DNA from 4 places in the Streptomyces sp. NPDC091387 genome. Region 3 is predicted to be linked to each of the others. Evidence: riboswitches for the same ligand, from Rfam matches in the RefSeq annotation. Region 3 holds a riboswitch; each other region holds the start of a gene.
What was found. A riboswitch is a leader RNA that binds a small molecule or an ion and turns the genes downstream of it on or off. The one in region 3 is predicted to bind S-adenosylmethionine.
Positions count from the first base shown of each region.

Region 1: another riboswitch for S-adenosylmethionine. It lies ahead of thrC (threonine synthase); the one in region 3 lies ahead of ACIQM0_RS14520 (amino acid ABC transporter permease).
Region 2: another riboswitch for S-adenosylmethionine. It lies ahead of ACIQM0_RS07380 (aminotransferase class V-fold PLP-dependent enzyme); the one in region 3 lies ahead of ACIQM0_RS14520 (amino acid ABC transporter permease).
Region 4: another riboswitch for S-adenosylmethionine. It lies ahead of ACIQM0_RS31145 (hypothetical protein); the one in region 3 lies ahead of ACIQM0_RS14520 (amino acid ABC transporter permease).

Region 1 is NZ_JBIVTZ010000011.1:185,832-193,471, forward strand. It holds gene ACIQM0_RS23670 (cold-shock protein) at 135-341, opposite strand; gene ACIQM0_RS23675 (MoaD/ThiS family protein) at 774-1,052, opposite strand; gene thrC (threonine synthase) at 1,085-2,380, opposite strand; SAM riboswitch class I at 2,398-2,524, opposite strand; gene ACIQM0_RS23685 (glucosyl-3-phosphoglycerate synthase) at 2,678-3,628, shown strand; gene ACIQM0_RS23690 (trehalose-6-phosphate synthase) at 3,686-5,080, shown strand; gene otsB (trehalose-phosphatase) at 5,057-5,914, opposite strand; gene ACIQM0_RS23700 (DUF3263 domain-containing protein) at 5,998-6,270, opposite strand; gene ACIQM0_RS23705 (extracellular solute-binding protein) at 6,303-7,520, opposite strand.
Region 2 is NZ_JBIVTZ010000003.1:112,238-119,877, reverse strand. It holds gene ACIQM0_RS07400 (NYN domain-containing protein) at 1-347, opposite strand, end outside; gene ACIQM0_RS07395 (hypothetical protein) at 385-627, opposite strand; gene ACIQM0_RS07390 (rhomboid family intramembrane serine protease) at 789-1,541, shown strand; gene ACIQM0_RS07385 (Lrp/AsnC family transcriptional regulator) at 1,538-1,819, shown strand; gene ACIQM0_RS07380 (aminotransferase class V-fold PLP-dependent enzyme) at 1,882-3,258, opposite strand; SAM riboswitch class IV at 3,431-3,548, opposite strand; gene trpD (anthranilate phosphoribosyltransferase) at 3,632-4,696, opposite strand; gene ACIQM0_RS07370 (ubiquinol-cytochrome c reductase cytochrome b subunit) at 4,823-6,448, opposite strand; gene ACIQM0_RS07365 (Rieske 2Fe-2S domain-containing protein) at 6,445-7,497, opposite strand; gene ACIQM0_RS07360 (c-type cytochrome) at 7,494-7,640, opposite strand, start outside.
Region 3 is NZ_JBIVTZ010000006.1:148,395-156,034, forward strand. It holds gene ACIQM0_RS14510 (glutathione S-transferase C-terminal domain-containing protein) at 1-232, opposite strand, end outside; gene ACIQM0_RS14515 (putative leader peptide) at 523-648, opposite strand; SAM riboswitch class IV at 626-771, opposite strand; SAM riboswitch class IV at 891-999, shown strand; gene ACIQM0_RS14520 (amino acid ABC transporter permease) at 1,373-2,377, shown strand; gene ACIQM0_RS14525 (amino acid ABC transporter ATP-binding protein) at 2,374-3,231, shown strand; gene ACIQM0_RS14530 (ABC transporter substrate-binding protein) at 3,328-4,371, shown strand; gene ACIQM0_RS14535 (GNAT family N-acetyltransferase) at 4,490-5,260, shown strand; gene ACIQM0_RS14540 (putative leader peptide) at 5,377-5,493, shown strand; gene ACIQM0_RS14545 (LLM class flavin-dependent oxidoreductase) at 5,570-6,784, shown strand; gene ACIQM0_RS14550 (NtaA/DmoA family FMN-dependent monooxygenase) at 6,804-7,640, shown strand, end outside.
Region 4 is NZ_JBIVTZ010000017.1:154,616-162,255, reverse strand. It holds gene ACIQM0_RS31165 (LacI family DNA-binding transcriptional regulator) at 1-513, opposite strand, end outside; gene ACIQM0_RS31160 (LLM class flavin-dependent oxidoreductase) at 1,109-1,519, opposite strand; gene ACIQM0_RS31155 (cytochrome P450) at 1,587-2,843, opposite strand; gene ACIQM0_RS31150 (cytochrome P450) at 2,840-4,135, opposite strand; gene ACIQM0_RS31145 (hypothetical protein) at 4,357-4,749, opposite strand; SAM riboswitch class IV at 4,799-4,908, opposite strand; gene ACIQM0_RS31140 (phosphocholine-specific phospholipase C) at 5,051-7,117, opposite strand; gene ACIQM0_RS31135 (hypothetical protein) at 7,443-7,640, shown strand, end outside.

The DNA.
Region 1 (7,640 bases), on a different contig from region 3:
TGCAAGCGTCCCTCTCCGGAGTGTGGACAACCGGAGCGCGCGTGCGAAGGGGCTCGGGACGCACGGAGGGCCCGTACCCCAGGGGGTACGGGCCCTCCGTGCGTGAGTAGTGTCGTTGGCCGACCGTGCCGAGCTCAGCCGACAGCGAGCTTGACCATGTCCGCCTGCGGCCCCTTCTGGCCCTGCGAGATCTCGAATTCAACTCGCTGACCCTCTTCGAGGGTGCGGTATCCGTCCATCTGGATCGCGCTGTAGTGGACGAAAACATCCGCACCACCGTCGACCGCGATGAAGCCGTACCCCTTCTCCGCGTTGAACCACTTGACGGTGCCCTGAGCCATGCCTAACTCCCCTATTACTGGCCCTTGCACAGGACCGCACTTCGCGGGCCCGGGTCAGAACTCACCCTCCGACAGGAGAGGGTGCGTGCGCCGGAACGCGTCGACCGCGGCCGAATGTATCTGCCCAACTGCCCTCTGCAACAGGTCAATCGGACGAGAATTCTGGGCAGCGCCGATCGCCCGAATATGAGTAACTCATAAGATTCCAGGGCAAGTCGGGCCAGGCAAAGGCGACTTATGGCGCAAGAGGTTCAGTTACTTTGGCTGCATCTTGTCGTGGCCGGGCGCATTCTCATATGCGGGGGCACGGGCAGCGGAGGGGACTTCCCACACTCTACCGCGTTCAACCATGCAGAATTGCCCCCTCCGCTTCTGTCGCGGAGGGGGCAATTCCGGTGACGCGGTGGGGCGGGACCGCGCGGGTCCCGGGGGTCAGCAGCCGCCGGCGACGGCCGGGATGATCGAGACACCCGCGCCGTCCGGGGTGACCGCTTCCAGACCGCCTTCAAAGCGCACGTCGTCGTCGTTGACGTACACGTTCACGAAGCGGCGGAGCTTGCCCTGGTCGTCCAGGACGCGGGCGGCGATGCCCGGGTGGTTCTTCTCCAGGGACTCGATGACCTGGGCGAGGGTCGCGCCCTCGGCCGGGACCTCGGCCTGGCCGCCCGTGTAGGTGCGGAGGATGGTGGGGATACGGACCTTGACGCTCATGGTGGGTGCCCTTCCTGGAGTCTCGGGTGGGGTCAGCCGGCGGTGCCGAGGCCCGCGGCGCGGAAGGCGTCCAGGCTCGGCCGGATCGTCGCGGTCGCCTGCGAGGTGGCGGCCACGGCGTCCAGTGTCTTGAGGCCGTCGCCGGTGTTCAGGATGACGGTGGTGAGCGACGGGTCGAGGAGGCCGGCCTCGATCAGCTTCTTCGTCACGCCGACCGTCACCCCGCCCGCGGTCTCGGCGAAGATGCCCTCGGTGCGCGCCAGCAGCTTGATCGCGTCGACGACCTGTTCGTCGTTGACGTCCTCGACGGCGCCGCCGGTGCGGCGGGCGATGTCCAGGACGTACGGGCCGTCGGCCGGGTTGCCGATCGCCAGGGACTTGGCGATCGTGTTCGGCTTCTGCGGCCGCACGACGTCGTGACCGGCCTTGAAGGCGGTGGAGACCGGGGAACAGCCCTCGGCCTGGGCACCGAAGATCCGGTACGGCCTGTCCTCGACCAGACCGAGCTTGATCAGCTCCTGGAGACCCTTGTCGATCTTCGTGAGCTGCGAGCCGGACGCGATCGGGATGACGATCTGGTCGGGCAGCCGCCAGCCGAGCTGCTCGCAGATCTCGTACGCGAGCGTCTTGGAACCCTCGCCGTAGTACGGCCGGAGGTTGACGTTGACGAAGCCCCAGCCCTCGCCGAGCGGGTCGCCGATGAGCTCCGAGCAGAAGCGGTTGACGTCGTCGTAGTTGCCCTCGATGCCGACCAGCTCACCGCCGTACACCGCGGCCATGACGACCTTGCCCTGCTCCAGGTCGTGCGGGATGAACACGCACGACCGCAGACCGGCGCGGGCCGCGGCGGCGCCCACCGCACCGGCGAGGTTGCCGGTGGAGGAGCAGGAGAGCGTGGTGAAACCGAAGGCGCGGGCGGCCTCGACGGCGATCGCGACGACGCGGTCCTTGAAGGAGTGCGTCGGGTTGCCGGAGTCGTCCTTGACGTACAGGCCGCCGGTGACGCCCAGCTCACGGGCGAGGTTGTCGGCCTTGACCAGCTTGGTGAAGCCGGGGTTGAGGTTGGGCTTGTCCGCGACGTCGGAGGGGACCGGCAGCAGCGGCGCGTAGCGCCAGATGTTGTCGGGGCCGGCCTCGATGCGCTTCTTCAGCTCGTCCGGGGAGCCGCTCGGCAGGTCGTACGCCACTTCGAGCGGCCCGAAACAGGTCGCACAGGCGAAAAGGGGGCCGAGCTCGAATCGCTCTCCGCACTCGCGGCAGGAAAGCGCCGCGGCGGGACCAAGGTCCACAGAAGACTCGGGGTTTGCTGCAACAGTCTGCACAGCCATGATGGCGAGGCCCTTTCTCCTCATCTTCCTCGTGACGCATTTCGTCACAAGACGGAATTGGCACCTTCCCCACCTGACCTCGCGGTCGGCTGGATGGTTGCCGGGACTTCAACGGGCCGTTCCCTCTGTCCCTCTGGATGAGCGCTGTGGCACTGGACCATGGATCCAGGCGTTTATCAGCGGATGGACCCCGGCATGCCACGGCCATCTGCGTTGTTCAAGACTGTAACCGAAGCACCGGACTGTTGAGATAGTCGTCCGAACCGCGAGATGGATCACATACAGGGAGTATCGACCGTGCTGGAAGAGGTCGAAGGCTGGCTGACCAGGCGTTCCTGGTCCTCCGCCGACCGCCCGCTGGAGCAGCTCCTGGCCGCCAGGGACCGCGACCCGCGCCGCGGGAGCGTGAGTGTCGTCCTGCCCGCGCTCAACGAGGCGGCGACGGTCGGGGACATCGTCCGGGTGATCCGGCGCGAGCTCATGGAGAAGGTCCGGCTGGTCGACGAACTCGTGGTGATCGACTCCGGCTCCACGGACGCCACCGCAGAGGTCGCCCGCCGGGCGGGCGCCCGGGTGATCCACCGGGACGCGATCCTGCCCCGGGTCCCGGCCGTCCCCGGCAAGGGCGAGGTGCTCTGGCGGTCACTCCTGGCGACCGGCGGTGACATCGTCTGCTTCATCGACGCGGACCTCAAGGACTTCTCGGCGGACTTCGTCTCCGGCATCGTCGGCCCACTGCTGACCGACCCCTCGATCCAGTTCGTCAAGGCGATGTACGACCGCCCCCTCGGGGACACCGCAGGCCAGGGCGGCCGGGTCACCGAGCTGGTGGCGCGGCCGCTGCTCAATCTGCACTGGCCGCAGCTGGCCGGCTTCGTCCAGCCGCTGGGCGGCGAGTACGCCGTGCGCCGCTCCCTGCTCGAACAGCTGCCGTTCCCGGTCGGTTACGGAGTGGAGCTGGGGCTGCTCGTCGACGCCCTGCACACGGTCGGCCTGGACGCGCTCGGCCAGGTGGACGTCGGCGTCAGGAAACACCGCCACCAGGACGGCCAGGCGCTCGGCCGGATGGCGGCGGCCATCTACCGGACCGCTCAGCTGCGGCTCTCCCGGGGGCATCTGGTCCGCCCCTCGCTGACCCAGTTCGAGCGCGGCGAACACGGGTTCGTCCCGCACACGTACCCGGTGGACACAGAGGAGCGGCCGCCGATGCGCGAGATCGAGGAGTACGTCTCACGCCGCGCGGCGTGACCGGAGCACGGCCGCACGCACGTTTGGACCGTTCGGGATCGGGCTAGATTCCGCAGCATGGTCTCCGAGCACGCCCCTCAGCCCGCCGCCGCCCAGGTACTCGTCGCGTCCAACCGCGGTCCGGTCTCGTACGCGCTCCGCGAGGACGGCTCGCTCGACGCGAAACGGGGCGGGGGCGGGCTCGTCTCCGGGCTGAGCGCGGTGGACGACAAGATGTGGGTCTGCGCCGCACTCGGTGACGGCGACCGCGAGGCGGTGCGCCGCGGGGTCGGCGAGCCGGGCGTACGGATGCTCGACATCGACGCGGACGTGCACGCCGACGCGTACAACGGGATCGCGAACTCGGTGCTCTGGTTCGTCCACCACCTGCTCTACCAGACCCCCGTGGAACCCGTCTTCGACGCGGAGTTCCGCCGGCAGTGGGCCTCCTTCGAGGCCTACAACCGGGCCTTCGCCCAGGCGCTCGCCGAGGAGGCGGGCGAGGGCGCGTCGGTCCTGGTGCAGGACTACCACCTGGTGCTGGTGCCCGGAATGCTCCGCGAGCTCCGCCCCGACCTGCGGATCGGCCACTTCTCGCACACCCCGTGGGCGCCCGTCGACTACTTCCGGATGCTGCCCGACGACATCTCCGAGCAGGTGCTGCGCGGCATCCTCGGCGCCGACCGGGCGGCCTTCCTGACCCGCCGCTGGGCGGACGCCTTCATCGGCTGCTGCACGGAGATCCTGGGCGGCACCGGCCGCACCCGCATCGGCGTGCACGGGCTCGGCGCCGACGCGGACTTCCTGCGCCGCCGCGCGCACGAGGCGGACGTGGACGAGCGGATGGCGGCGCTGCGCGAACAGGTGGGCCCCGGCCGGAAGACGATCGTGCGGGTGGACCGTACGGAGCTGTCCAAGAACATCGTCCGCGGGATGCTCGCCTACCGCGCCCTGCTCGACGAGCGGCCCGAGTGGCGCGGCCGGGTCGTCCACATCGCGTTCGCCTACCCCTCGCGGCAGGACCTCGCGGTGTACCGGGAGTACACGGCCGAGGTGCAGCGCGTCGCCGACGCCGTCAACGCGGCGCACGGCACGGCGGACTGGACCCCGGTCGTGCTCCACGTCAAGGACGACTTCGCGCGCTCGCTCGCGGCGTACCGGCTGGCCGACGTGGCGCTCGTCAACCCCATCAGGGACGGGATGAACCTGGTCGCCAAGGAGGTCCCGGTCGTCTCCGACCACGGCTGCGCGCTGGTGCTGTCGCGGGAGGCGGGGGCGTACGAGGAGCTGGGCGACGACGCGATCACGGTGAACCCGTACGACGTGTCGGCCACCGCCGACGCGCTGCACGAGGCGCTGACGATGGACGACGACGAGCGCGCTGCCCGTACGGAGCGGCTGGCCGCGGCGGCCACCGCGCTGCCGCCGCAGCAGTGGTTCCTGGACCAGCTAGAGGCGCTGCGCCAGGGCTGACAGGAAGTCGACGACGGCTCCCGGCCCCGGCAGCAACAGGTCCGCGCGCTCGGCCAGTTCGGGCACCTCCGCCTCGCCGCTGCAGACCAGCAGGCCGGGGGTGCCGTCGGGGCCCTCGGCGCGGAGCTTCTCCACGGCGGCGTAGGCGGCCAGGTCACCCAGGTCGTCGCCCGCGTACAGCACGGACTCGGCGCCCGTCTCCCGCACGTACTGCGTGAGGGCGACACCCTTGTCCATGCCCGCGGGGCGCAACTCCAGGACCAGACGGCCCGGTTCGACGATCAGTCCGTGCCGGGCGGCGAGCTCGCCGAGGGGGCCGCGCAGGGCCTCGAAGGCGGCCTGCGGGTCCTCCGCACGGCGGGTGTGGACGGCGAGCGCCTGCCCCTTCTCCTCTATCCAGGTACCGCGCCAGGAGTCGAACGTGTCGAGTACGCCGGGGAGTTCGGCCCGCACGGCGGCGACGCCGGGGTGCGGGGCGGGGGCGCGGACGGTACCGGAGACGGCGTCCCAGCGTTCGGCGCCGTAGTGGCCGAGGACGACGAGGTGGTCCAGTCCGGCGACTCCGGCGAAGCCGCCGTAGCGGACCGCGACGCCAGCCGGTCGGCCGGTGATCACGGCGATCGACGCGACCTGGGGGGCGAGTGCGGCGAGCGCCTCGACGGTGCCGGGGTGCGCGCGGGCCTGCTCGGGGTCCGGGACGATGTCGGCGAGGGTGCCGTCGAAGTCGAGCGCGACGACGGCGCGGTCGGGGCGGGCGAGGAGGGCGGCGAGGCCCTCCCGGCCGGCGGGGGTCGTCGGTGTCGGCAGGGATGGGGTGTGCGGGTGGCTGCCCATGTCCCGAGCCTATAGCCGGTGAGGCCCGGCGGGGGCTTCGCCCCTTGGCGCGGCCGACGGGACCGTCGCCGCGCACCCGGGGCTCAGCGGCGTCCCCGCCGCGCCTCCCGCACGCGCCGGAGCCGGTTCACGGTGACCGGGTCGGCCTCCAGGGCCCGCCGGTCGTCGAGCAGCGCGTTCAGCAGCTGGTAGTAGCGGGTCGGGGAGATGCCGAGCCGCTCCCTGATCTCCCGCTCCTTGGCCCCGGGCCCCGCCCACGACTGCCGCTCGACCGCCAGCACCGCCCGGTCCCGGTCGGAGAGTCCGGGGGGCGGGGCGGCGGGCTCGTCGGGGCCGTTCGGAGGAGGGGCGGTCATATCAGCCAATATATGGCGCGGCCCGCGGACCGCTACTCCGCACTCTCCGCCGACGTGGACTCCTGCGCTATGCGCCCGAGCACGCTCTCGGGGTTCGCGCCGGGCTCGACCGCCTCACCGATGTTCTTCTTGATCGACTCGCTGGCCTGGGCCCAGGACGTCTTGCCGAACGGGTAGAACTGCGCGTCCGGCAAGGCGTGCAGGAACTTGTGCAGCGGCTTGTACTGGGGATCGCTCTCCATCGAGGCCGAGGCGCTGTCGGTGACCGGCAGCATGTCGTACGTGTCCGCGAAGGCGATGACGTTCTTGTCGCTGAACATGAAGTCGAAGAACTTGCCCATCTCGACCCGGTGCTTGTTCTGCTTGAAGCCCATGATCCAGTCGGCGACGCCCATCGAGCTGGTGGTGGGCCCGGAGACGGCGGGCAGCGGCACCATTCCGACATCGACGCCCCGCTTCCTGGCCTCGCGCATCAGCGTCGGATGGCCGTTGAGCATCCCCACGTCACCGGTGGTGAACGCCGCGAAGGCCTTCTCCCGGTTGAGGTCGCCGGGGGCGACGGGGCCCACGAGCCCCTTGTCGACGAGGTTCGACTTCAGCCAGTCGAACGTCTTGATGTTCTCGGCCGAGTCGATGTCGTACGAGCCGACGTCGTCGGTGTAGCCGCCACCGCCGCTGAGCAGCCACATCAGCGTCTCGGCCTGGGACTCCTCCTGGCCCAGCGGCAGCGCGAACGGGTACTTCACGCCGTGCTGCTTGAGCGCGGCGGCGTCGCCGGCGATGTCGCTCCAGGTCTTCGGGGCGTCGAGACCCGACTGGCTGAAGAGCTTCTTGTTGTAGAAGAGCAGCCGGGTGCTGGCCACGAACGGAAGGCCGTACTGGACCTGGCTGACCCGGCCCGCGTCCGCGAGGACCGGCAGGAAGTTCGCCTGGGTGCGGACGCTGAGCATCTGGTCGGCGGAGTAGAGCTTGCCGGCCTTGGCGTAGTCCGCGTACGCGCCGATCTGCGCGATGTCGGGGGCCTTTCCGGCCTTCACCATCTCGGCGACCTCGCGGTCGATGTCCGTCCACGGGAGGACGGTCACCTCGACCTCGATGCCGGGGTGGGACGCCTCGAAACTGCTGGCGACCCCGTCCCAGTACTTGTCGGACTTGTTCGCCTCGCCGGTGCCGTAGTCGGCCGCGACGAGCTTCAGTGTGACGTCGCCCCCGCCGCCGTCGCCGCCGCAGCCCGACAGTGTTGCCGTCATCCCCAGAGCGGCCACAGCCGCCGTCAGTCCCAAGTAGCGCCGCTGCACAGCCCAGTCCGTCCTCGTCGGTCGCGCCATCCGCGGCGTCCACGTCTGCGTGGGGCACTCGGAATGAGCTGC
Region 2 (7,640 bases), on a different contig from region 3:
GCCACATCGACGGGGTCGGCGGCGGCGGGCGGCGAGCCCGCCTCCAGGGCGGCACTCAGCTCCGGCTGGGTCTCCCTCAGCCGTTCACCGATGCGCCGGCGGAACGACGCGTCGCCCTCCAGGGCGGCCGCCATCGCGTTCCCGGCGAACTTCGCACGCCGGGTCGGCGTGAAACGGGCGTACTGTCTGAGCTGAGCCGGGAGTTCGGTGACCGTGAGGCCGCCGAACGCGTCCGAGACCAGCGCGACGACCCGACGCCGCACGCCTTCGGGCAGCGGACGGTCGAGCACCTCCACGGCATCGTCGGCCGCATCGGCCGACGCGGCGCCGCCAGCGGGCTGCTCCACCATCCGTCACCTCAAACTCTATGTCCGCACGGCCCCGTCAGGAGTCGGCACCCGGCCTGTCCACCAGCTCGATCTGATCCACCGCGTTGCACCAACGACAGCGCACCGACTCGATGGTCTCACTGACCACCTCGCGTTCTTCGACGCTCGATTCCCCGGCCAGGTCGAGATGGACGTATTCGACGACCTTGGAGGAGCGCGTCACGTCGAATCGCGTGAGGTTTCCGCAGAGCGTGCAGCGCCAGCGGGTCGCCTCGGTCGGCTGGGGAACCGTCGTCATCGTTGCGTCCTCTTTCGTCGGGCCTCGTGCTGCCACATAAGGATCTTCGCGGTGCGCCGTCGAACTGCGGATGTCCTGCCGTAACCCTACGGCCTCGCCGCATACCACCGGCACGGCGAGGCGCTCTGTCCGGTTCCCTCCGCTTGAGTCATGCTCTGTTCATGATCGATCGGCGGGCTGCGGCCGGCAGACTCCTGCGGGCGGCCACCTCGGGCGGACCGCCGGTGACCTACGCCCTCATCGCCCTGTGCTGCGCGGTCTTCGCGATCAGCCCGCTCTCCGGACTCACCCCGGTGTACGGCAGCGCGGACGCCCTGCTGTCCGCCCAGGCCGGGTACTTCGAGCGCTGGGGCGTGATCCCGAGCGAACTGTGGGACGGCTCCGCACACGCCCTGCTCACCCCGCTGACCGCGCTCTTCGTACACGGCAGCTGGCTGCATCTGCTCGGCAACATACTGTTCCTGTACGTGTTCGGAGCGATGGCCGAGGAGCGCATGGGCCACACCGAGTTCGCGTTCTTCTACCTCGGCTGCGGCTACCTCGCCCTGCTCGCCTACGCGGCCGCGCACGCCACGTCCGACCAGACGCTCGTCGGCGCGTCGGGGGCGATCTCGGCGGTGCTGGGCGCCTTCCTCTACCTCTTCCCCCGGGCCCGGGTCACCAGCGTGTTCCCGTTCCTGCTCTTCCTGCCGCTGCGCTTCCCCGCCTGGATCGTGCTGATCTTCTGGTTCGTACTGCAGTGGCTGGCCGCCGAGGGCGCGGGCAGCGGCCCCGGCGTGGCCTACCTCGCGCATGTCGTCGGCTTCGCCATCGGCTTCCTCTACGCCTGGGGGCGCTATCGGCGTGGGGCCAGGACACGAGGCCCTAGAGTGAGATCTCCAGCCACGGCCACCGAGGGAGAAAGCCAGCCGTGATCACCGCGATCGTGCTCATCAAAACCAGCGTGGACCGGATCCCCGAGATCGCCGAGGCCGTCGCGGCGCTGGACAGCGTCAGCGAGGTCTTCTCGGTCACCGGTACGTACGACCTGATCGCCATGGTCCGGGTGGCCAAGCACGACGATCTGGCCGACGTCATCCCCGGCCGGATCAGCAAGATCCCCGGCGTCGAGGGGACCGACACCCACGTGGCGTTCCGTACGTACTCGCAGCACGACCTGGAGGCGGCCTTCGCCATCGGCCTGGACGCATAGGTACATGCGTTCGGCCGGGTACGGACAGCTGTCCGTACCCGGCCGAACGTGTTTCACGCCCCTCAGACCTGGGCGGTACCCCGGTCCGGGACGCAACGGCCGTCCTCGGTGCGGTACTTCCACTGGGCGCCCTCGCTCACCAGCTCCTTGACCGCCCGCACGAAGCGCTCGATGTGCTCGTCCGGCGTACCGGCACCGAAGCTGACCCGGATCGCGTTGAGCGACCTCTCGCCCGGCTCGGCCTCCGGCGCACCGCACTCACCGACGTCCTGCGGGTCGCTGCCGAGCAGGGTGCGCACCAGCGGGTGGGCACAGAACAGTCCGTCGCGCACCCCGATGCCGTACTCGGCGGAGAGCGCCGCGGCGAAGTGCGAGCTGTTCCAGCCCTCCACCACGAAGGAGATGACGCCGACCCGCGGGGCGTCGTCACCGAACAGCGAGAGCACCTTGACCTCGGGGACCTCGGCGAGGCCGGCGCGGACCATGGTGACGAGCTGCTGCTCCCGGGCGACCAGGCCGTCGAATCCGGCCTCGGTGAGCGCCTTGCAGGCGGAGGCGATGGAGTAGACGCCGATAACGTTGGGGGAACCGGCCTCGTGGCGTGCGGCGGTGGTGTGCCACTCGACGTCCACCCCGCCGTCGGTGCGCCGGGCGACCTTGCGGGAGGCGCCGCCGCCGGCCAGGTAGGGCTCGGCGTCGCGCAGCCAGTCGGAGCGGCCGGCCAGGACGCCGGAGCCGAACGGCGCGTACAGCTTGTGTCCGGAGAAGGCGACCCAGTCCACGTCCAGCTCGGCGATGTCGACGGGGTGGTGCGGGGCCAGCTGCGCGGCGTCCAGCACGATCCGCGCGCCGTGGGCGTGCGCGGCGGCGGCGAGCTCCTTGACCGGCCACAGCTCACCGGTGACGTTGGAGGCGCCGGTGACGCAGACCAGCGCGGGGCCGTAGGGGTCACGGTCGGCGAGGGCCCGCTCCAGCGTGGCGACGGCCTGGGCGGGGGTGCGCGGGGCGTTCAGGTAGGTCACCCGGGCGTCGCGCCAGGGCAGCAGGGACGCGTGGTGCTCGGTCTCGAAGACGAAGACCTGGCAGTCGGCGGGGACCGCGGCGGCCAGCAGGTTGAGCGAGTCAGTGGTCGACCGGGTGAAGATCACCTGGTCGTCGGCGCGGCAGCCGAGGAACTCCGCGACGGTGACGCGGCTGGACTCGAAGAGGTCCGTGGAGAGCTGCGAGAGGTAGCCGGCGCCGCGGTGGACGCTGCCGTAGTACGGCGCGTACGCGGCGACGTCGTCCCACACCCGCTGCAGGGCCGGGGCGCTGGCGGCGTAGTCGAGCGCGGCGTAGGTGACCTCACCGCCGGTCACCAGCGGAACCCTCACATCCTTGCCCAGAACCGGCAGAGGGGCACAAATGGACTGGTCGGCGGCAGCGGTGAAGACAGACATGGCGGACTCCCGTAACAGGCAGGCGAATTCCGCGTGCCTGCGGGTACGCGGCAGCACGGAGGGAAGAAAAGAGGGTGTGCGGAGGAGGGCCGAAAAGCCCTATCGCATTCGCTTGCTCACAGAGGCTCCCTGAGGACCAGGACCCCACGGGTGGACGTCTAGGACGTCGAGGGGTCCGCGCTTGCCGCAGACCTCGCTGCCTACGGCCTGGTCTTCACCCGGGGCACCCCGCCACGGACGGAGGGTTGCCGGACAGCGGGCCGGGGCCGTAGTCGCTGTCACTCATGACCTGCCCAGCATCTTGCCATACGTACCGGAACGCGCAAGGCGCAGTCCATGATCTGGACTGCGCCCCGCCTCGCGTTCCGTACGGTCAGGCGTTGCTCGCCCTGACCCATCTCTCCAGCACCCGGCCGGCGGACCCGGAGTCGATGGACTCGGCTGCCTTCGCGATACCGGCGGCGAGCTGCTCGGTGAGCGTGCCCTCCCCCTGGTCCAGCGCGACCAGGGCCGCCGCCGAGTTGAGCAGGACGGCGTCCCGTACCGGGCCCCTCTCGCCGGCCAGCAGGCGGCGGGCCACATCGGCGTTGTACGAGGCGTCGGCGCCGCGCAGCGCTTCCACCGGCACCAGTTCCAGGCCGACGTCGCGCGGGTCGAAGGCCTGCTCGCGCACGACGCCGTCCCGGGCCACCCAGACCCGGGAGGTCGCGGTGGTGGTCAGCTCGTCCAGGCCGTCGTCGCCGCGGAAGACCAGCGCGGAGTTGCCGCGTTCCGCGAGCACGCCCGCGACGATGGGCGCCATCCGCAGGTCGGCGACGCCGATGGCCTGGGAACGGACCTGGGCCGGATTGGTGAGCGGGCCGAGGATGTTGAAGGTGGTCGGGGCACCGAGCTCCGACCGCGCCTTCGCCGCGTACCGCAGGGCGGGGTGGAACTTCACCGCGAAACAGAAGGTGATGCCCGCTTCCTCGGCCACCTCGACCACGCGCTGCGGCGGCAGGTCCAGGTTGACGCCGAGCTTGCCCAGGACGTCGGAGGAGCCGCTCGCGGAGGAGGAGGCGCGGTTGCCGTGCTTGACGACCTTGGCCCCGGCCCCCGCCACCACGATCGCGGACATGGTGGAGATGTTGACCGTCTTGGCCATGTCGCCGCCGGTGCCGACGATGTCGACCGTACGGCCGGGTACGTGGATGGTGGTGGCGTGCTCGTACATCGCACGGACCAGACCGGTGACCTCCGTGACGGTCTCGCCCTTGGCGCGCAGGGCGACCGCGAAGCCGGCGATCTGCACGTCGGTCGCCTCACCGCTCATGATGCGGTCCATCGCCCACGCGGTGTCGTCGGCGCTCAGGTCCTCGCCGCGCAGCAGCGGGGTCAGCACGCCGGGCCAGGAACGAGCCGCCACGCTGTCGCCGCCGACCGGGGTCACAACGTTCATGGTCCGCTCCTGGGGTCCACAGCCGATAAGGGGATGTGACCACCCTATCGAGCGCCGGGGACAGCGAAGAGCCCCGTCCATCGTATGGATGGGCGGGGCTCCTGCTGTGGCGATCAGTTCAGGTGATCAGTGGTGGCCGTGGCCGTCGGTGATCTCCTTGTACTCCTCGGCGGAAGGCTTGACGATCTGGTTGTTCTCGCCGTAGTAGCCCTTGCTGAGCTTGGCCCGCAGCTTCTCCACCGGCGACACCTTGCGCTTGACGCCGTTCTCGTCGACCAGCGGGCCGATTTCGACCGGCGCGTACTGCTCGTGCGCGGTGAGGGTGTGCAGCTGACCCTGCGACAGCGGCTCGTGGACCTCGACGAACTCACCGTGCGGCAGGCGCTTGATGAGCCCGGACTCGCGCCCGTGCAGCACCTTCTCCTTGTCCCGGCGCTGAAGGCCGAGGCAGATCCGCTTGGTGGCGATGAACGCGAGGACGGGAGCGACGAAGAAGGCGATCCGCACGAACCAGGTGATCGAGTTGATCGACAGATGGAAGTGCGTGGCCCAGAGGTCGTTGCCACCACCGACCAGCAGTACGAAGTACCACGTGATCCACGCGACGCCGAAGGCGGTGCGCGTCGGCGCGTTGCGCGGGCGGTCCAGGATGTGGTGCTCGCGCTTGTCCCCGGTGACCCAGGACTCGACGAACGGGTACACGGCGATCGCGACCAGCACGAGCGGGAAGACCATGAGCGGCACGAGCACACCCAGGACCAGCGTGTGGCCCCAGAGGTTGATCTCCCAGCCTGGCATCACACGGATCAGGCCCTCGGAGAACCCCATGTACCAGTCGGGCTGCGCGCCGGTGGACACCTGGTCCGGGCGGTAGGGCCCGATGGCCCAGATCGGGTTGATCGAGGCGATGCCCGAGATGGCGGCGATGACGCCGAAGACCAGGAAGAAGAACCCTCCGGCCTTCGCCATGTACACCGGCAGCAGCGGCATGCCGACCACGTTCTTGTTGGTCCGGCCGGGACCCGCGAACTGCGTGTGCTTGTGGTAGAAGACCAGGATGAGGTGCGCCACCAGCAGCCCCATCATGATGCCGGGCAGCAGCAGGATGTGGACCGAGTAGAACCGGGCGATGACATCGCCGCCCGGGAACTCCCCGCCGAACAGGAACATCGACAGGTACGTGCCGACGATCGGCATGGACAGGATCGCGCCCTGCATGAACCGGACACCCGTACCCGAGAGCAGGTCGTCAGGGAGCGAGTAGCCGGTGAAGCCGGTGAACATACCGAGCACGAACAGCAGGAAGCCGAACAGCCAGTTGATCTCACGCGGCTTGCGGAACGCGCCCGTGAAGAAGACACGCATCATGTGCACGAACATGCCGGCCAGGAAGATCAGCGCGGCCCAGTGGTGGATCTGCCGGACCAGCAGACCACCGCGGACGTCGAAGCTGATGTTCAGCGTCGAGGCGTAGGCCTCGGACATCCGGATGCCCTGCATGGGCTCGTACGGGCCGTGGTACACGACCTCGTTCATGCTCGGGTGGAAGAACAGCGTCAGGTACACACCCGTGAGGATGATGATGATGAAGCTGTAGAGGCAGATCTCACCGAGCATGAAGGACCAGTGGTCCGGGAAGATCTTGCGCATGTTGGCCTTGGCCAGGGAGTAGATCCCCAGCCGGCCGTCCGCCCAGTCGGCCATCTTCTCACCGGCGGGCGCCTTGCGCTTCGTATCGGTCGCAGTACTCATCCGCGCTCCCAGAATGCAGGACCGACGGGCTCTTCGAAGTCACCGAGCGCCTCGAGGTTGCCCTCGCTGTTCACGCCGATCCGCAGCTGCGGAAGGGCGTGACCGGCCGGACCGAAGATGACGCGGGCGCCGTCGGAGAGGTCGAAGGTTGACTGGTGGCACGGGCAGAGCACGTGGTGCGTCTGCTGCTCGTACAGGCTGATCGGGCAGCCGACGTGGGTGCAGATCTTCGAGAAGGCCACGATGCCCTCGTGGGCCCACTCCCGCTCGCGCTTGTCCTTGATGTTGGACGGCTCGATGCGGATGATCATCAGCGCGGCCTTGGCGATCTGCTTCTGGAAGTCCTCCGCGTGCTCCTCCAGGCCCTCGGGCATGGCGAAGGTCAGCGAACCGACGGCCACGTCCTCGGGACGGAGGGGCTGCATGGTGTTCATGTTGACGAGCTGCTTGCCCTTGGCCCACAGGGTGGAGCGGAGCTTCTTCTCCGGCAGCGGACCGAGGTCGCGCAGCAGCACCACACCGGCGAGCGGCACCAGGGCCAGCGCGCCGAACATGGTGTTGCGGATCAGCTTGCGCCGGCCGAACGCGGACTCCTCGGCACCGGCCGCGAAGTCGGCGAGAACCTTCGCCTTGACCTCGGGCTCGGCCGAGATCGCGTGCCGCTCGTCGGCGACCTCCACGTCGGACATCAGGGTGCGCGCCCAGTGGACGGCTCCCGCGCCGATCGCGAAGAGCGCCACGCCCAGGGTCAGCCCCAGGGAGAAGTTGAGCGCGCTCACATGACCGAACGGGAAGATGTAGACGATCTTGTCGACCGGGAAGATGACGTAGGAGGCGATGAAGCCGACCGTCGCCAGCATGGACAGCGTGAACATGAACGCGACCGCGCGCTCGGACCGGTCCGCGGCCCGTTCGTCGATGTCCTGGACGCGCGGCTGGTGAGCCGGGAGTCCCGGGTCGGCGAACGGATCGTCCGCGCCCTCTACCGCGCCGTGCGCGGGGGCCTGCTCTGCGGGCAGGTTCTCTTCTGGAATCTCTTGGCTACTCATGACTTCTTGGCCTTAGCGGTGTGGGCCGCGACCCAGACGGCAACTGCGATCAGTGCGCCGAGCCCGAAGATCCAGCCGAACAGACCCTCGCTGACCGGACCGAGACCGCCGAGCTTGAGGCCACCGGGGCTCTCGGACTCAGC
Region 3 (7,640 bases):
TCGTCGCCTCGTACGCGCTGCGCAGCGAGGCGAACGCGCCGGGTGTCTCGGTGGGGTGTCCCAGGATCGTGGTGGCGACCGAGTCCTTGAGGCCGAGCAGGCCGAGAGTGATCGAGATGCGGAGCGAGCGCGGACAACTCGCCGACAGGAAGAGCTCGTAGCGGTGCGGCGCCGGGTAGAAGCCGCCGGCCAGACCGACACCGATACGGCTGTGGATGCGGGAGGGCTGCACGGCAGCCGCGGGACGAGGCTGCGTGGCGCACGGACTCGGACCCGGGGAAACCGGGCCGCATGCCATCGAGTTGCCTGTGCCGGAACTGCGCGAACCGGGACCGCGTGAACTGGAACTGCGCGAAACTGTCTCGGGCATGACTCTCCTATGGGAATCCCGGTGGGAATCCCTGCGGGAACGAGGAAGCCACCGCCGCCTTGTGGGCACCAGCGGCCGGATGTGGAATGGCTGCGCTCTCGTACCGGTCCGGACGGACCGAGCGGTCCGGTACGCGTCCGGATCTGTCCGGGCTAGTAAGCGCTGGAGACACGCAGCAGATCGATGTGCAGGCGCCTCGTCAAGCCGTTCCTGGACAATTCCCACCGGTCCCGACTTCGGGGCTCGCGAGACGCGAGACCACGCTTGCCCCGCCGCACCGGCGGGACCCGGTCGTCACCCGGGGCACCCCGTCGCGGTGGAAGGGTTGCCTGCCAGCGGGCCGGGGCCGATAACCGCCTGAGCAGGAGAATCCCGCACAGGAGGCGCTGACAATCGTGACCGTCCATGTCAGTTTCGGTGCGTCACGTGACGCAGTCAAGAAGGCCGCACGGGCCGTCTCGCCTGGTGGTCACCGGCGTTGACATTCGTTTCCGGCCGTGCCTAACTTGCGGCGCAGAACGGTCATGAGCGTCAGCGGAAATCCCTGGTGCGCCGGCCGGCAACCCTCGTACGCGGTGGGGTGCCCAGGTTCGGTCCGGACCGGATGACGTTCGGCGGGAGTGTAGGCCCCACGGGGCGGAATGGTGACGGTGAGAGCGATGCACGCAGCTGAGGGGATGGCTGCCTGGCGGTCCCGCGGCCGCGCCCTGCTGCTCTGCGCGGACCGCTCCGTCGACCTGCAGCGCGTCAACAGCGCACTGTGTAGCGCCGTTTCACGCGTGCTCTGTCAAGCCTGACGGCATTCCCGGCCCAGCCCTTCCCGGCCTCTGCCTTCCGGGCCTCTGCTCTCCGCGTTCTTGACGTCCACCGCTGTCGCGGTGCGCCCTCTCCCTGCCCGGCCCCCGTCCCGTGCCGTGTGCCGCGTCCCGCCGATTCGTCCCCGATCGGTGCGGCGTCGCCGCCGTCCGCGGTCCGGACTGTCCGAATCCGCTGGAGCCCTCCGTGAGTGAATCCCCTGGCATCGCTGTGTCCTCCGGATCAGCGCCGCCCGCCGAGGCGGCCCCCCGCCTCCACCCGCCCGCCGCGCCGAAGCCCCTGGCGGCGCAGCGGGTCCTTCCCCTGCTGCGCCCCGGCCGCTGGATCATCACAGCCGTCGTGCTCGTGCTGGTCGCCCAGATCGTCCACGGCCTGGTGACCAATCCCTTCTACCAGTGGGACCGGTTCTCGTACTGGTTCCTGCGGCCCACGATCCTCGACGGCCTGCTCATCACCCTCGAAGTCACCGTGTACAGCGCCGCTTTGGGACTGCTCGGCGGCGTACTGCTGGCACTGGCCAGGCTCTCCCCGAGCCCGGTGCTGCGTGGGGTCAGCTGGGGCTACACCTGGCTCTTCCGATCGGTGCCGCTGATCGTGGTCCTGCTGTTCCTCTACAACTTCAGCGCGCTCTACCGGACGCTGAGCATCGGAGTGCCGTTCGGCCCGGCGTTCTTCACGTTCGACGAGTCCCGCCTCGCCACCGACATGGCCGTCGCCGTCATCGGCCTGAGCCTCAACGAGGCGGCGTACGCCTCCGAAGTGGTCCGCGGCGGCATCCTCTCCGTCGACCAGGGCCAGCACGAGGCGGCCTCGGCCCTCGGCCTCCCGAGGCGCTACCAGTTCGCGAAGATCGTGTTTCCGCAGGCCCTGCGCTCCATCACCCCGAACTACGTCAACCAGCTGATCGGCCTGATCAAGGGCACCTCGCTGGTCTTCTACGTCTCTCTGCTCGACCTGTTCGGCTCCGTGCAGAGCATGGGCAGCAGCTACCCCGGCGACATCGTGCCGCTGCTGCTGGTGGCCACCGTCTGGTACCTGATTCTCACCAGCGTCGTGTCCGTCATCCAGTTCTACGTCGAGCGGCACTACTCGCGGGGCGCGCTGCGCACCCTGCCGCTGACCCCGTTGCAGAAGCTGCGGACCGGCCTCGGCGATCTGCGGGCCCGGGTCCGGAAGGAGACGGCGATATGAGCGCCGAGACGACCGAGAAGACCGGGACGGCCGAGAAGGCGGAGGCGGCCGGTACGGCTGGGGCGCAGGAGACCGGCCGAGTGCTCGCGGTACGCCCCGCCGCGGTCGAGGTGCACGATGTGCACAAGTGGTACGGATCCCAACGCGTTCTGGAAGGCGTGGCGTTGACCGTAAGGCCCGGCGAGGTCACGGTCGTCCTCGGGCCGTCCGGCTCCGGCAAGTCCACGCTCCTACGGGTGATCAACCACCTGGAGAAGCCCGAGATCGGCCATGTCAGCCTCAACGGCGAGCTGATCGGCGTACGCAGGCACCGCGGTCGCCTCAAGGAGCTGAGCGAGCGGGCCATCCTGGCGCAGCGCAGCCGGATCGGCTTCGTCTTCCAGAACTTCAATCTCTTCCCGCACCTGACCGTGCTGGACAACGTGGCCGCGGCTCCGGTGGCGACCGGAAAGCTGACCAGGCCCCAGGCGAGGGAACTGGCCCGCGGCCTCCTCGCCCGCGTGGGGCTCGCGGACCGGACCGCCGCCTACCCGCGGCAGTTGTCCGGCGGGCAGCAGCAGCGCGTGGCCATCGCCCGCGCCCTCGCCCTGCGGCCCGGCGTCATCCTCTTCGACGAGCCGACCTCCGCGCTCGACCCCGAGCTGGTCGGCGAGGTGCTGGCCGTGATCAAGGACCTGGCCGGCAGCGGAACCACCCTCCTGGTCGTCACGCACGAGATCGGGTTCGCCCGTGAGGTCGCCGACCGGGTCGTCTTCATGGACGAAGGCCGAATCGTCGAACAGGGCCCGCCCGAGCAGGTGCTGGACCACCCGCAGCACGAGCGGACCAGGGACTTCCTGAGCAAAGTGCTCTGATCCCGAAACCTCCAACCCAACACCCCTGATCCCGTACCCACTTCACGGCGCGACCTCACCCGTACGCCCTCACCGCACCCGACAAGGACAGCCATCATGCGCACCCTCGCCCTCACGCCCTCCCCCAGTCGCCGCAGCAGATTCCTCCGCGGCGTCACCGCCGCCGCGGCCGTCGCCTCTCTCGCCGCCGGGCTCGCCGCGTGCGGCGGTGCGGGTGACGCCGCGACCAGGACCGACAGCGCGCCGGCCGGATCGGTCACCATCGGCGCACTCTCCAACGGCGCCGCCAAGCAGACCGAGCTCAAGGTGTCCGAGGTGACGTCGATCAGCGCAGGGCTCCCCAAGTCGGTGGCCGAGAAGGGCACGTTGGTGATCGGCTTGGGCGCGCTGCCTGCCGGGTACCCTCCGCTGGTATACGTGGGCGAGGACCAGAAGACCTTCACCGGCGCCGAACCCGACCTCGGCCGGCTGATCGCCGCGGTCCTCGGGCTCAGGCCGGAGATGAAGAACTCGACCTGGGAGAACATGTTCGTCGGCATCGACAGCGGCAAGTTCGACGTGGCGCTGTCGAATGTCACCGACACCGAGGAGCGCAAGAAGAAGTACGAGTTCGCCTCCTACCGGGCGGACAACCTCGCCTTCGAGGCGCTGAAGAAGAGCACCTGGAACTTCGACGGCGACTACCGCAACCTGGCGGGCAAGACCGTCTCCGTCAGCGCCGGCACCAACCAGGAGCGGATCCTGCTGGAGTGGAAGGCGAAGCTGGCGAAGGAGGGCAAGAAGCTCACCGTCAAGTACTACCAGGACGGCAACGCCACGGCCCTGGCGCTGTCCAGCGGGAAGATCGACTCCTCCTTCGGCCCTAATCCCGGCATCGCCTACCACATCACCCAGACCGCGAAGACCCCCACGCCGACGCGTAGCGCGGGCCAGTTCTCCGGCGCCGGCGCGACGCTCCAGGGGCTCATCGCCGCCACGTCGAAGAAGGGCAGCGGACTGGCGAAGCCCATCGCCGCCGCGATCAACCACCTGATCAAGAACGGCCAGTACGCCAAGTGGCTCGCCGCCTGGAACCTCTCCGACGAGGCCGTCCCCACCTCCCTGGTCGACCCGCCCGGACTGCCGCTCGACAACTCCTGACCCGCGTCCGCGTTCAGATCCGCATTCACGTCCACGCCCGCGCATCTGCCGCCGGCCCGCGCTGCCATGAGCCGGCGCCGGCCCGGCCGCCTTCCGGATACGGAGACTCCGCACCGCCATGTCGACCACCGTCCATCACGCCCCGCCCCCGGTCCCGACGGAACCGCACATCCTGGACAACGCCGCCTGGGCCGCGCTGAGCGGTCCCCACGCCGGCCTCGCCGAGCGCGTGGGCCGGGCCGCCCGCTACCCCACGGACATCTCCCCGTTCAGCGCCCTCGACGACCCCGCCGACCCCCGGGCCTGGGCCGATCTGGCCGCACTGGTCGGACCCGGCACCGCCACCCCGGTCTCCGGAGCCCTGGAGGTGCCCGACGGCTGGACGATCGAGCGCGGCGGCGACGGCGTTCAGCTCATCGCCACCACGCTGTACGCCGAACCCGCCCCAGAGGCGGAACGGCTCGGACCCGCCGACGTACCCGAGATCCTCGACCTGGTCGCCCTCACAGAGCCGGGCCCCTTCCTGCCCCGCACCATCGAACTGGGCAGCTACCTGGGCATCCGGGACCGCGGACGGCTGATCGCCCTGGCCGGTGAACGCCTGCGCCCGCCGGGCTGGACGGAGATCAGCGCCGTCTGCACCCACCCGGACCACCGCGGCCGCGGCCTGGCCACCCGGCTGGTCCGCGCGGTCGCGGCGGGCATCAGGGAACGCGGGGACACCCCCTTCCTCCACGCGGCCGCGAGCAACACCCACGCCATCCGGCTCTACGAGTCGATCGGCTTCACCCTGCGCCGCCGCACACGGTTCCTGCTCGTGCGCACACCGGACGGGCAGCCGGAAGCGCCGCAGGAAGAAGAAGCCGGGCAGCCGGAAGAAACGGCGTAGCCGTGCGGTTGTGCCTGAGAACGACCGAGCGGCGCCCCGAAGGGCACCGCGAGCGCGAGAGCGGCGCGGACCCCGGGGTCCGCCGCGCCGGATGGGTGGAGGTGGAGCACGTGCGTATGCCTGCCGTGACCCGCCGCCGCGCCGCGAACACCGCCATGCCCAGCCGCCCGCGGCTGTACTCCCGGCAGCACATCGATCTGTTGCGCGTCGCCGGCGCGCTCTGTTGCTCCTGACCTGTTGCCCTCGCAGCCGCTCCCCGCGTCCGGGGGCCGGCTTCTTCGTACGGTCGATCAGGAAGGCACCTCTCTCGTGTCGTCGTCACCCTTCCCCCTGCATCTCGCCGTGTCCCTGGACGGAGCGGGCTGGCACCCGGCCGCCTGGCGCGAGCCCGTCGCCCGCCCCCGTGAACTGCTCACCGCCGCCTACTGGACCGACCTCGTCACGGAGGCCGAACGCGGACTGCTCGACTTCGTGACCATCGAGGACGGGCTCGGCCTCCAGTCCTCGTCCCACGCGGAGCCGGACGGGCGCACCGACCAGGTCCGCGGCCGGCTCGACGCCGTCCTCATCGCCGCTCGGGTTGCGCCGCTGACCCGGCACATCGGTGTGGTGCCGACCGTGGTGGTCACCCACACGGAGCCGTTCCACATCTCCAAGGCCATCGCCACCCTCGACTACGTGAGCACCGGCCGCGCGGGCCTGCGCCTTCAGGTCACGGCCCGACAGCACGAGGCCGCGCACTTCGGCCGCCGCCGGTTCCCCGCGTTCGGCATCGAGTACTACCGGACCCCCGCCGGACAGGAGCTGGCGGCCGGCCTGTTCGACGAGGCCGCCGACTACGCCGAGGTCGTGCGGCGACTCTGGGACAGCTGGGAGGACGACGCGGAGATCCGGGACGTCGCCACCGGACGCTTCATCGACCGGGCGAAACTGCACTACATCGACTTCGAGGGCACGCACTTCCGCGTGAAGGGCCCCTCGATCACCCCCCGGCCGCCCCAGGGCCAGCCGATCGTCAGCGCGCTGGCCCACGCGACCGCCTCGTACCGGCTGGTGGCCCGCTCCGCCGACATCGGCTACGTCACCCCGCACGACGCCCAGGAGGCCCGCGCCGTCGTCGAGGAGATCCGCGCCGAACAGGCGGCGGCCGGCCGCGCCGACGAGACCCTGCACGTCTTCGGCGACCTGGTGGTCTTCCTGGACGACGACCACGCCGCGGCCCAGGCCCGCCGGGAGCGCCTGGACGACCTCGCCGGCCGGCCGTACACCAGCGACGCCCGGATCTTCACCGGAACACCCAGCGGGCTCGCCGATCTGCTCCAGGAGCTGGCGGCGGCCGGACTGACCGGCTTCCGGCTCCGTCCCGCCGTGGCCGGCCACGACCTCCCGGCGATCACCCGGCACCTGGTCCCCGAACTCCAGCGCCGCAACGCCTTCCGCCGGGCGTACGAGGCCGACACCCTGCGCGGGCTGCTCGGTCTCGCCCGTCCCGCCAACCGCTACGCCGCCGCCACGACCGCCTGAGCCGGAAGGACCCCCGATCATGAGCAAGCCGCTCAAGCAGATCCATCTCGCGGCCCACTTCCCCGGAGTCAACAACACCACCGTGTGGAGCGACCCCGAGGCCGGCAGCCACATCGAGTTCAGCTCCTTCGCCCACTTCGCCCGGACCTCCGAGCGCGCGAGGTTCGACTTCCTGTTCCTTGCCGAAGGACTGCGACTTCGCGAACAGGGCGGACAGATATACGACTTGGACGTCGTGGGCCGCCCGGACACCTTCACCGTCCTCACCGCGCTCGCCGCCGTCACCGAGCACCTGGGCCTGACCGGCACCATCAACTCGACCTTCAACGAGCCCTACGAGGTGGCCCGCCAGTTCGCCAGCCTCGACCACCTCTCGGGCGGACGCGCCGCCTGGAACGTGGTCACCTCCTGGGACGCCTTCACCGGCGAGAACTTCCGCCGCGGCGGCTTCCTCCCGCAGGACGAGCGCTACTCCAGGGCCAAGGAGTTCCTGTCCACCACGAACGAACTCTTCGACTCCTGGCACGGGGACGAGATCGTCGCCGACCGGCAGACGGGCACCTTCCTCAGTGACGCGAAGGCCGGAGCCTTCGTGCACACGGGACAGCACTTCGACATCGAGGGCCAGTTCAACGTCCCGCGCTCCCCGCAGGGAAGGCCGGTGATCTTCCAGGCGGGCGACTCGGAAGAGGGCCGCGAATTCGCCGCGTCGAGCGCGGACGCGATCTTCAGCCGGTACTCCACCCTCAAGGAGGGGCGAGCGTTCTACACGGACGTCAAGGGCCGCCTCGGCCGCTACGGCCGGCGCCCCGAGCAGCTGCTGATCCTGCCGGCGGCCACCTTCGCCCTCGGCGAC
Region 4 (7,640 bases), on a different contig from region 3:
GAGGTGCTCCACGCAGAGTGCCCCGGTCGCCTCGAAGTCGAGGTCCACACAGGTGAGGCCGTCGGTGTCGGCGGGCAGTCCGATGAGCACGGCAGCGCGGTCGGTCTCGCGCAGCAGCGGCAGCCGTTCGTCGTGCAGTTCGACGTCCATCAGGATCATCGCGTCGGCGAGCGAGCTGCCGGCGATCCGGCGTACGGCGGCGGGACCCTCCTCGCCCGTCAGCAGGAGGACGTCGTACCCATGGGTACGGGCCGTGGTGGCGACCGCGATGGCGATCTCCATCATCACGGGAACGTACATGTCGGTACGCAGCGGCACCATGAGCGCGATGATGTTCGACCGGCTGCTGGCGAGCGCCCGCGCACCCGCGTTGGGGTGGTATCCGAGTTCCTTGATGCTCTGTTCCACCCGCTCCCGGGTGGGTACCGAGATGGACCGCTTCCCACTGAGGACGTAGCTCACCGTGCTCGCGGAGACTCCGGCGTGCTGTGCGACCTCGGCAAGGGTGACCATTCAGCTCTCCATCACAGAACGACGTCGGACACCGGCACGCATACCGGCCTGCACCGGCAGGCTCGGCCAGATGTGGCGAAGCGCTTCGACTTCCCATCATTTGGCTGTGACATACACAGATGGTGCGAGCCTAGACCCACACGCACAACGTGTCCATAGTTCAGTCGAAGCGCTTCGACTCGCTGGTTCACGCCCTGTTCCGCGCCGCTGCCGACCATGACGGCCGTCGTCCGGCTACCGCCACGATATGCCGGACGGCCGGCCCTGGACATCGGCGGGACCGGTGCGTCAGCGGTCCGGGAGGCCCGCGGGGGTCGCGGCGGTGCCGAGGGTGAGCAGTCCGGCGCCGAGCAGGAGCGCGGGCTTCGCGTGCCCGCTGCGCAGGACGGCGGTGGCGGTAGGCAGCGGGAGGAGCAGGAGGCCGGAGACGGTGGCGCAGTGGCCGCGGACGTACCGGAAGCACAGGGGAAGGAAGACGCCGCGCCGGGCAGAGACCGGCCGCCGGCCGCCCGATCCCCGCCACGTCGAGGCGGCCGGAGGGTGCTGAGGCGGGCCGTCGCGCCTGCGGGCGCCGCGACGCCGGTGCCCAGGGGCCTCAGTTCTGCCGGGGCAGCAGTTCCGTCTCGAACCGGTCCAGGGACTCGTCGAACAGCGCCCCGCGCCGCCCCTCCGGCGCGGGGAACAGCTCTCGTTCGCCGGGCCGGGCGGGCTGCAGCCCGAACACCGGCAGCACCCGCCGGGGCGCCAGGCCCGCCGGCGAGGCCAACTGCGCGGCGATCAGCACCGGGTGACGGCCCGGCAGCACCGTCACCGAGGTGCCGGCCTTGAGCCGGGTGGTCCGGGACAGGGCGTGGGCCATTACGATGAGGGGGTCGACGGCGTCCGAGCGGATGTGCTCGGACAGCCAGAGGGAATCCAAGCCGTCACGTTCGAGACGGTCGACGATCCGGCTGAAATCCGGCAGGGGCGACCCGGCGCCGAGTCCCGCTCCGAAGCGGACTTTCATGACGGCCACAGTACGCGCGCCGCCGGCCGGCCCCGGTGGGGATGTCGCCCCGCGGCGTTGCCCGGACTCAGGCGTCGAGCAGTACGGGGAAGGCCTCCATGTCGTTCTGCGTCATCACCGGAAGCTTGCGGATGTCCGCGTCCGGCACCGCGAGCCGCAGCCGGGGGAAGCGCCCGAAGAGAGCCGGCAGGGCTATCCCCGCCTCGACCCGGGATAGCGCGGCGCCGGGGCAGATGTGCGGGCCGTGGCCGAAGGTCATGTGCCGGATGGGGGTGGGGCGGGTGATGTCGAAGGCGTCCGCGTCGGCGCCGTGCTGCTCGAGGTCCCGGCCGATCACCCGGTAGGAGATGACCACGCCCTCGCCCTTGGCGATGACGTCGTCACCCACCTGGATGTCCTCGGTGGCGAACCGCATCAGCAGATGGGTGGTCGGGGTGTCCCACCGCAGCGTCTCCTCGATCACGGTCTCCCAGGAGACCTCCCCGTCGAGGACCATCCGCAACTGTTCCGGGTGCGCCAGGAGGGCTCGTACGGCGTTGAGGATGAGCCCGATGGTGGTCTCGTGGCCGGCCGCGACCATCGCCTTGAGGTTGCCCACCACCTCTTCCTCTGTGAGGGGCTCCCCGCCCTCCTCCGCGAGAATCAGCCCGGAGGTCAGGTCATCGGTGGGGCGTGCCGCCTTCTCCCGCACGAGCCCTGAGTAGAAGACGTCCAACTCGGCCAGCAGGGCGAGCCGTTCGTCCTGCGGGGTGAGCATCGAGAAGAAGGCCTTGTACTGCCTGGTCAGCATGGCGTTCTCGGCGGGGTCCACGCCCATCAGCATGCCGACGACCCGCATCGGCAGCGGCTGGGCGAACACCGACTTGAGGTCGACGACGGCCCCGTCCCTGCCGCCGTCGGCGAGTGCGTCCAACAGCTCCTGGGTGAACTTCTCGATGTCGGGCCTGATGGCCTCCAGCCGGCGGGGCGTGAGCGCCTGGGAGGTCTTGGTCCGCAGCCGCCGGTGCTCGGCGCCGTCCACGGTGAACATGGACCGCCCGGCGTCGATCATCCCGATGAGCGGCCACTCACGCGTCACCTCGCCGCTCTGCCACAGCCCCCAGGCGTCGATGTCCTTCACCAGCCGCGGGTCGACGAGGAGTTCACGTGCGTCGGCATACCGGGTGATGGTCCAGGCGGGTATGCCGAGCAGGTCGATCCGGGCGAGCCGCCCGGCGTCGCGCAGCCGCGCCGTCTCACCGTCCAGGTCCTGGACCATGGGGTCGATGACAACGGTCCCGCGGTCCGGGGCAGCTGTGTGCGCGGCGGCGTGAGGGCAGGTCACGAGAGGTCTCCTGTCGTACGAACGGGGGTGAACCGGACGGGGAGCGAGGTCGTCCCGCGCAGAAACGCGGAGGGCCGCCGTACGAGGTCCGCGACGGCGACGCCCAGCTCGAGGTCGGGCAGCCGGTCGAGCAGCACCTCGATGCCGGTACGCGCGATGGTCTCGGCGATCTCCTGAGCGGAGAAGGGGCACCGGTACTCGCCGTGGCTGAAGGCGAGATGCGCGCCGTTGCCCCCTTGGGCGGAGGCAGCGCTGCCGGACAGGCTCTGCCTGATCAGCGGATCGGTGTTGGCGGCGCCGAGCCCGAGCAGCAGCATGTCCCCCGCCCTGATCCGCTGCCCGCCGAGCTGGGTGTCCCGGGCGGCCCAGCGTCCGGCGAGGATCTGCGTCGGCGCGTCCTCCCAGAGCACCGCGTTCATGGCCTCGGCCACGCTGCGCCGCCCGCCCGCCATCGATTCGGCGAACTCGTCCTCGGTGAGCATCAGCCGCAGGGAGTTACTGATCCAGTCAGCGGTGGTGAGGTGCCCGGCGGCCGTGATGGCCATCAGGTCGAGCATGTACTCCTCGTCGGTGAACGCCTCGGGGAAGGCGAGCATCCGGGAGGTCACGTCGTCCCCGGGCTCGGCCCGCTTGGCGGCGACCAGCCGCCGCATGTGCTCCCCGAATCGCAGATGGGCCTCCTGTGCGCCCGGACCACCGTCGGCCAGGTCCTTCAACACCTGCGCGATATGGGCGCCTTCGTCATCGGGGAACCCGACCAGCCGTGCGAGGACGAGCACGGGTAAGGGCTCGCAGAAGTCGGCGACGAGGTCGGCGGCACCCCGGCTGCACACGGCGTCGATCAGCCGGTCGGCCAGCTCCTCGCAGTGGTTGCGGATCTCGAACGGATCGGCCCCTTCGAGGGCGGGTCCGACCATCCGGGCGTGGCGCCGGTGCTCGTCCCCCGCGCTGAAGTAGATGGACGGCAGCGGCCGCCCGACCATGGGCAGCAGCGGCCAGTCCTCGGGGATGTGCTCCCACTGGTTCCACAGACCGACATCGCGCGGGAACAGCTCGCCGTCGCTGGTGACTTGATGGAGTTCGCGGTATCCGATGACCAGCCAGGCGGGGAACCCGCCCGGCAGCTCCACGGGGACGACCGGCCCGTGATCACGGCGCATGGCGCGGTAGACGGCCTGTGGCTCGGTCTGGAACGAGGGGCCGCCGAGCGGCACGGCCCCGGGCCTCGTGTGTGCGGGGCACTCCGGAGGGGGCGAGGCGGGCTCGGGCCGTGCGGAGGATGGGCGCGTCATCGTCCTGACTCCTGTGGCGGAAGCTTCACGCGTCACGATCGTGCGATCAACGCACGCCCACTATAAGGATTTTATGTGATGCCACAGCGGTCAACGGCGATCAAATGTGCAGTCAGAGCGAAGCAACTGGCCGACATCTGCGCACAATTGACCAACATCTGCGGGTACCGCCCCGGCCACCCGGAGCCGGTGGGCGGCCAGCGCGCCCGGCCGGACCCGGACTACGACCGCCCGGAACCCTGGGCATCGCACAAATCGCCGCCCTCCAGGGCGACGTTGACGAGCGCGGCGGCCGGGTCTTCTCCGTCCACCAGCTTCAGCGCGTGCCACCGGGACAGCCAGTACACGCGTCCGCGATGACCGGCGAGTGTCTCCCGCAGCACGTCCGGAGAGTGCGTCCAGACCGCTGGAAGGGCGCCCGCGTAGTCGAACGCGGCACGCAGCTCGACCCACCCGTCGTCCCGGACGTCACCGGCGGTCAGCAGTATCTCGACGGCCTGGCCGGGCTCCTGCCGGCACTTCTTGGCATGGATCCAGTGCACCTGGTGGCCTGCGGCGTACCGGTCGCAGCCGTCGCTCCGCACGGAGCCGTTCTCGGTGAGATGACGCAGCATGGTGGGTCCCGCCTTCCGGGGATGATGGACCCCGAGCGCTCTGCACCGCGGTCCGCTGTTCCCCGCACCTCGCGCACGGGGCAGGTCGTCACCCGGAGCACCCGCAGCGGAGCGGGGTGCCGTCCAGCCAGCCGGGGCTGCGCGCTGGAACTCATGACCCGACGAAAACCCTAACGCACCCGTGGGACAGACCCCGACGGACGGCGCACGCACAGCCGACGGACGGTCAGGGGAGGCGCAGGCGCGGGCCGAACCCGACCCGCGCCCCCTTGCCCCTCACCTGCCACTCCGTCGGGCTCGGTCAGCAGGTGACGAAGCCCGGGTCGCTCGTTCCTGCCTTGCCCGTCTCGACGTGCCCGGCGAACCGCCGCAGGAACGTGGCGTCCGCGTCCGACACCACCGTGATGTCGTACCAGCGCCGGCTCCCTCGCAGGTCAACGGCGTGCTTCACGGTCGCCCCCGCACGCACCGCGAAGGTCTGCGCCCCGCCGCCATAGGTGTCCGCGTTCCGCACGGTCAACTGGACTGTCCTCGTACCAGCATGAGTGAAAGTCAGTTCGAGTCCTCCGCTCGACGGGTCATGACGTGCGGTCACCTCCGGCCCTGCCGCCTTTCCGGGCCCCCGGAAAGCGCGCAGGAACCCGTTCGGGCCGTGCACGGTGAGGTCGGTCACGTCCTTCGAGTAGGCCGTGTTCCAGCTGTCGGCGAGCGTCTTGCCCGCCTCTGTGGTGTAGGTCCAGGGTCCGTCGGTGCGGTTCGCCGACGTCACCAGGAACTGCGCCCCGGCCGCGTCGCCGCCACTGAAGGTCAGCCGGTACTTACCGGAGGCCGGGTCGGCCGCCCCGTCCACGAGGGGCGCGTACCGCAGCGGCCGGGTGGGCCGCGAGCCGGGCTCCTGCTTCGGCACACTGCCGGAGACCGGCGGCACCGGTACGTAGTCGGGGTGCCGGCCGTTGTCCGGCGGCGCGTATCCGTCCGTGGAGGGCAGCGAGACGGGCGCGGTGTCGGTACGGCTGAAGTCGAAGGCCGAGGTCAGATCGCCGCAGACGGTGCGCCGCCAGGGCGAGATGTTGGGCTCGTGCACGCCGAAGCGCTCCTCCATGAACCGGATCACGGAGGTGTGGTCGAAGACCTCCGAACACGAGAACCCGCCGGTGCTCCACGGGGACACGACCGTCATGGGCACGCGCTGGCCGAGGCCGTACGGCCCGGCCGCGTAACGGAGGTCGCCGGGGAAGTGGTCGGCGGAGGTGTCCACGGTGGAGAGCCCCTGCGCGGCCCCGGACGGGACGAACGGCGGCACGACGTGGTCGAAGAATCCGTCGTTCTCGTCGTAGGTGACGAAGAGCGCGGTCCGGCCCCACACCTCGGGGTCGGAGGTCAGCGCGTCCAGCACCTGCGAGATGTACCAGGCGCCGTAATTGGCAGGCCAGTTAGGGTGCTCGCTGTAGGCCTCGGGCGAGACGACCCACGAGACCTGGGGAAGCGTCCCGGCCCGGACGTCGGCCTTGAGGTCGTCGAGGAGCCCGTCACCGTTCTTGACGTCGGTACCGGTGCGCGCCTTGTCGAAGAGGGGATCGCCGGGCTTGGCGTTGCGATAACTGTTGAAGTAGAGCAGCGAGTTGTCGCCGTAGGTCCCCCGGTAGGCGTCGTCGATCCACCCCCAGGAGCCGGCGGCGTCGAGCCCGTCGCCGATGTCCTGGTAGACCTTCCACGACACCCCGGCCTCCTCCAGCCGCTCGGGGTAGGTCTTCCAGCCGTACCCCGTCTCGTCGTTGCCCAGCACGGGCCCGCCGCCGGTGCCGTCGTTGCCGGTGTACCCGCTCCACAGGTAGTAGCGGTTCGGGTCGGTCGAGCCGAGGAACGAGCAGTGGTACGCGTCGCAGACGGTGAACGCGTCGGCGAGCGCGTAATGGAACGGGATGTCCTCACGGTTGAGGTGCGCCATCGTCGTGGCGGTCTTGGCCGGCACCCACTGGTCGTACGCGCCCTTGTTCAACGCCCGGTGACCGCCGGCCCAGTCGTGGTTCAGGTCCTGGAGGAACTGCAGCCCGAGATCGTCGGCCGGCGGCCGGAACGGCAGCACTTCCTTGCCGAGAACGTCCTTCTGGTGCCACACCGGCTTCCCACTGGGCAGCGTGACCGGACGCGGGTCACCGAAACCGCGCACACCCTTCATGGTCCCGAAGTAGTGGTCGAAGGAACGATTCTCCTGCATCAGTACGACGATGTGCTCGACGTCCTTGAGCGTGCCTGTACGGCCCTTCGCGGGCAGTGACGCGGCACGGGCGATGCTGCTCGACAACGCGGAGAAGGCGACCGTGCCTCCGGCGAGCTGCAGGAGGCGGCGACGGTTCAGTTCTGCCATGAGTGAGGGCCTCTGTGGGGTGAGGGGACGTAAGGGCGAAAGCGACTGGAGTGTTCCAGAATCGGTAGGGGCCATGGAAGACCCTTGCAGTGTGCACGTGGTGGCGTTCGGCCGAACAATCGGAGACGGGTGGGTGGAGGCTCCCGCGCGCAGCCCGAACCCAGGCCTCCGCCGCCGCGGCCGGGTACGCACGGATGCTGCGGAGCCGGTGCCGGGCCGCGCGGTCGGCATGGTGGCGAGAAAGAGAGCGGCCGGGCCGGTTTGCCGTGAGCGATCCCGGAAAGGCGCGGGGAGCCAACTGACCCTCAGGAAAGCGATGTTGCCTATGCGTGCAAGATCCGTACGTACCTCCGGCATCCTGACCGCGGCCCTGCTGCTCTCGGCCGCCGCCGTCGCTCCGACAGCCGGCGCGGCCGTCCGGGACACGGCCGGACCACTGACCGGCGACGGTGGCGCCCCGCACTGCACGGTGCATGCGACGTACGGCAGTGAGCACTGTTACCGGACATTCACGGAGGCCATC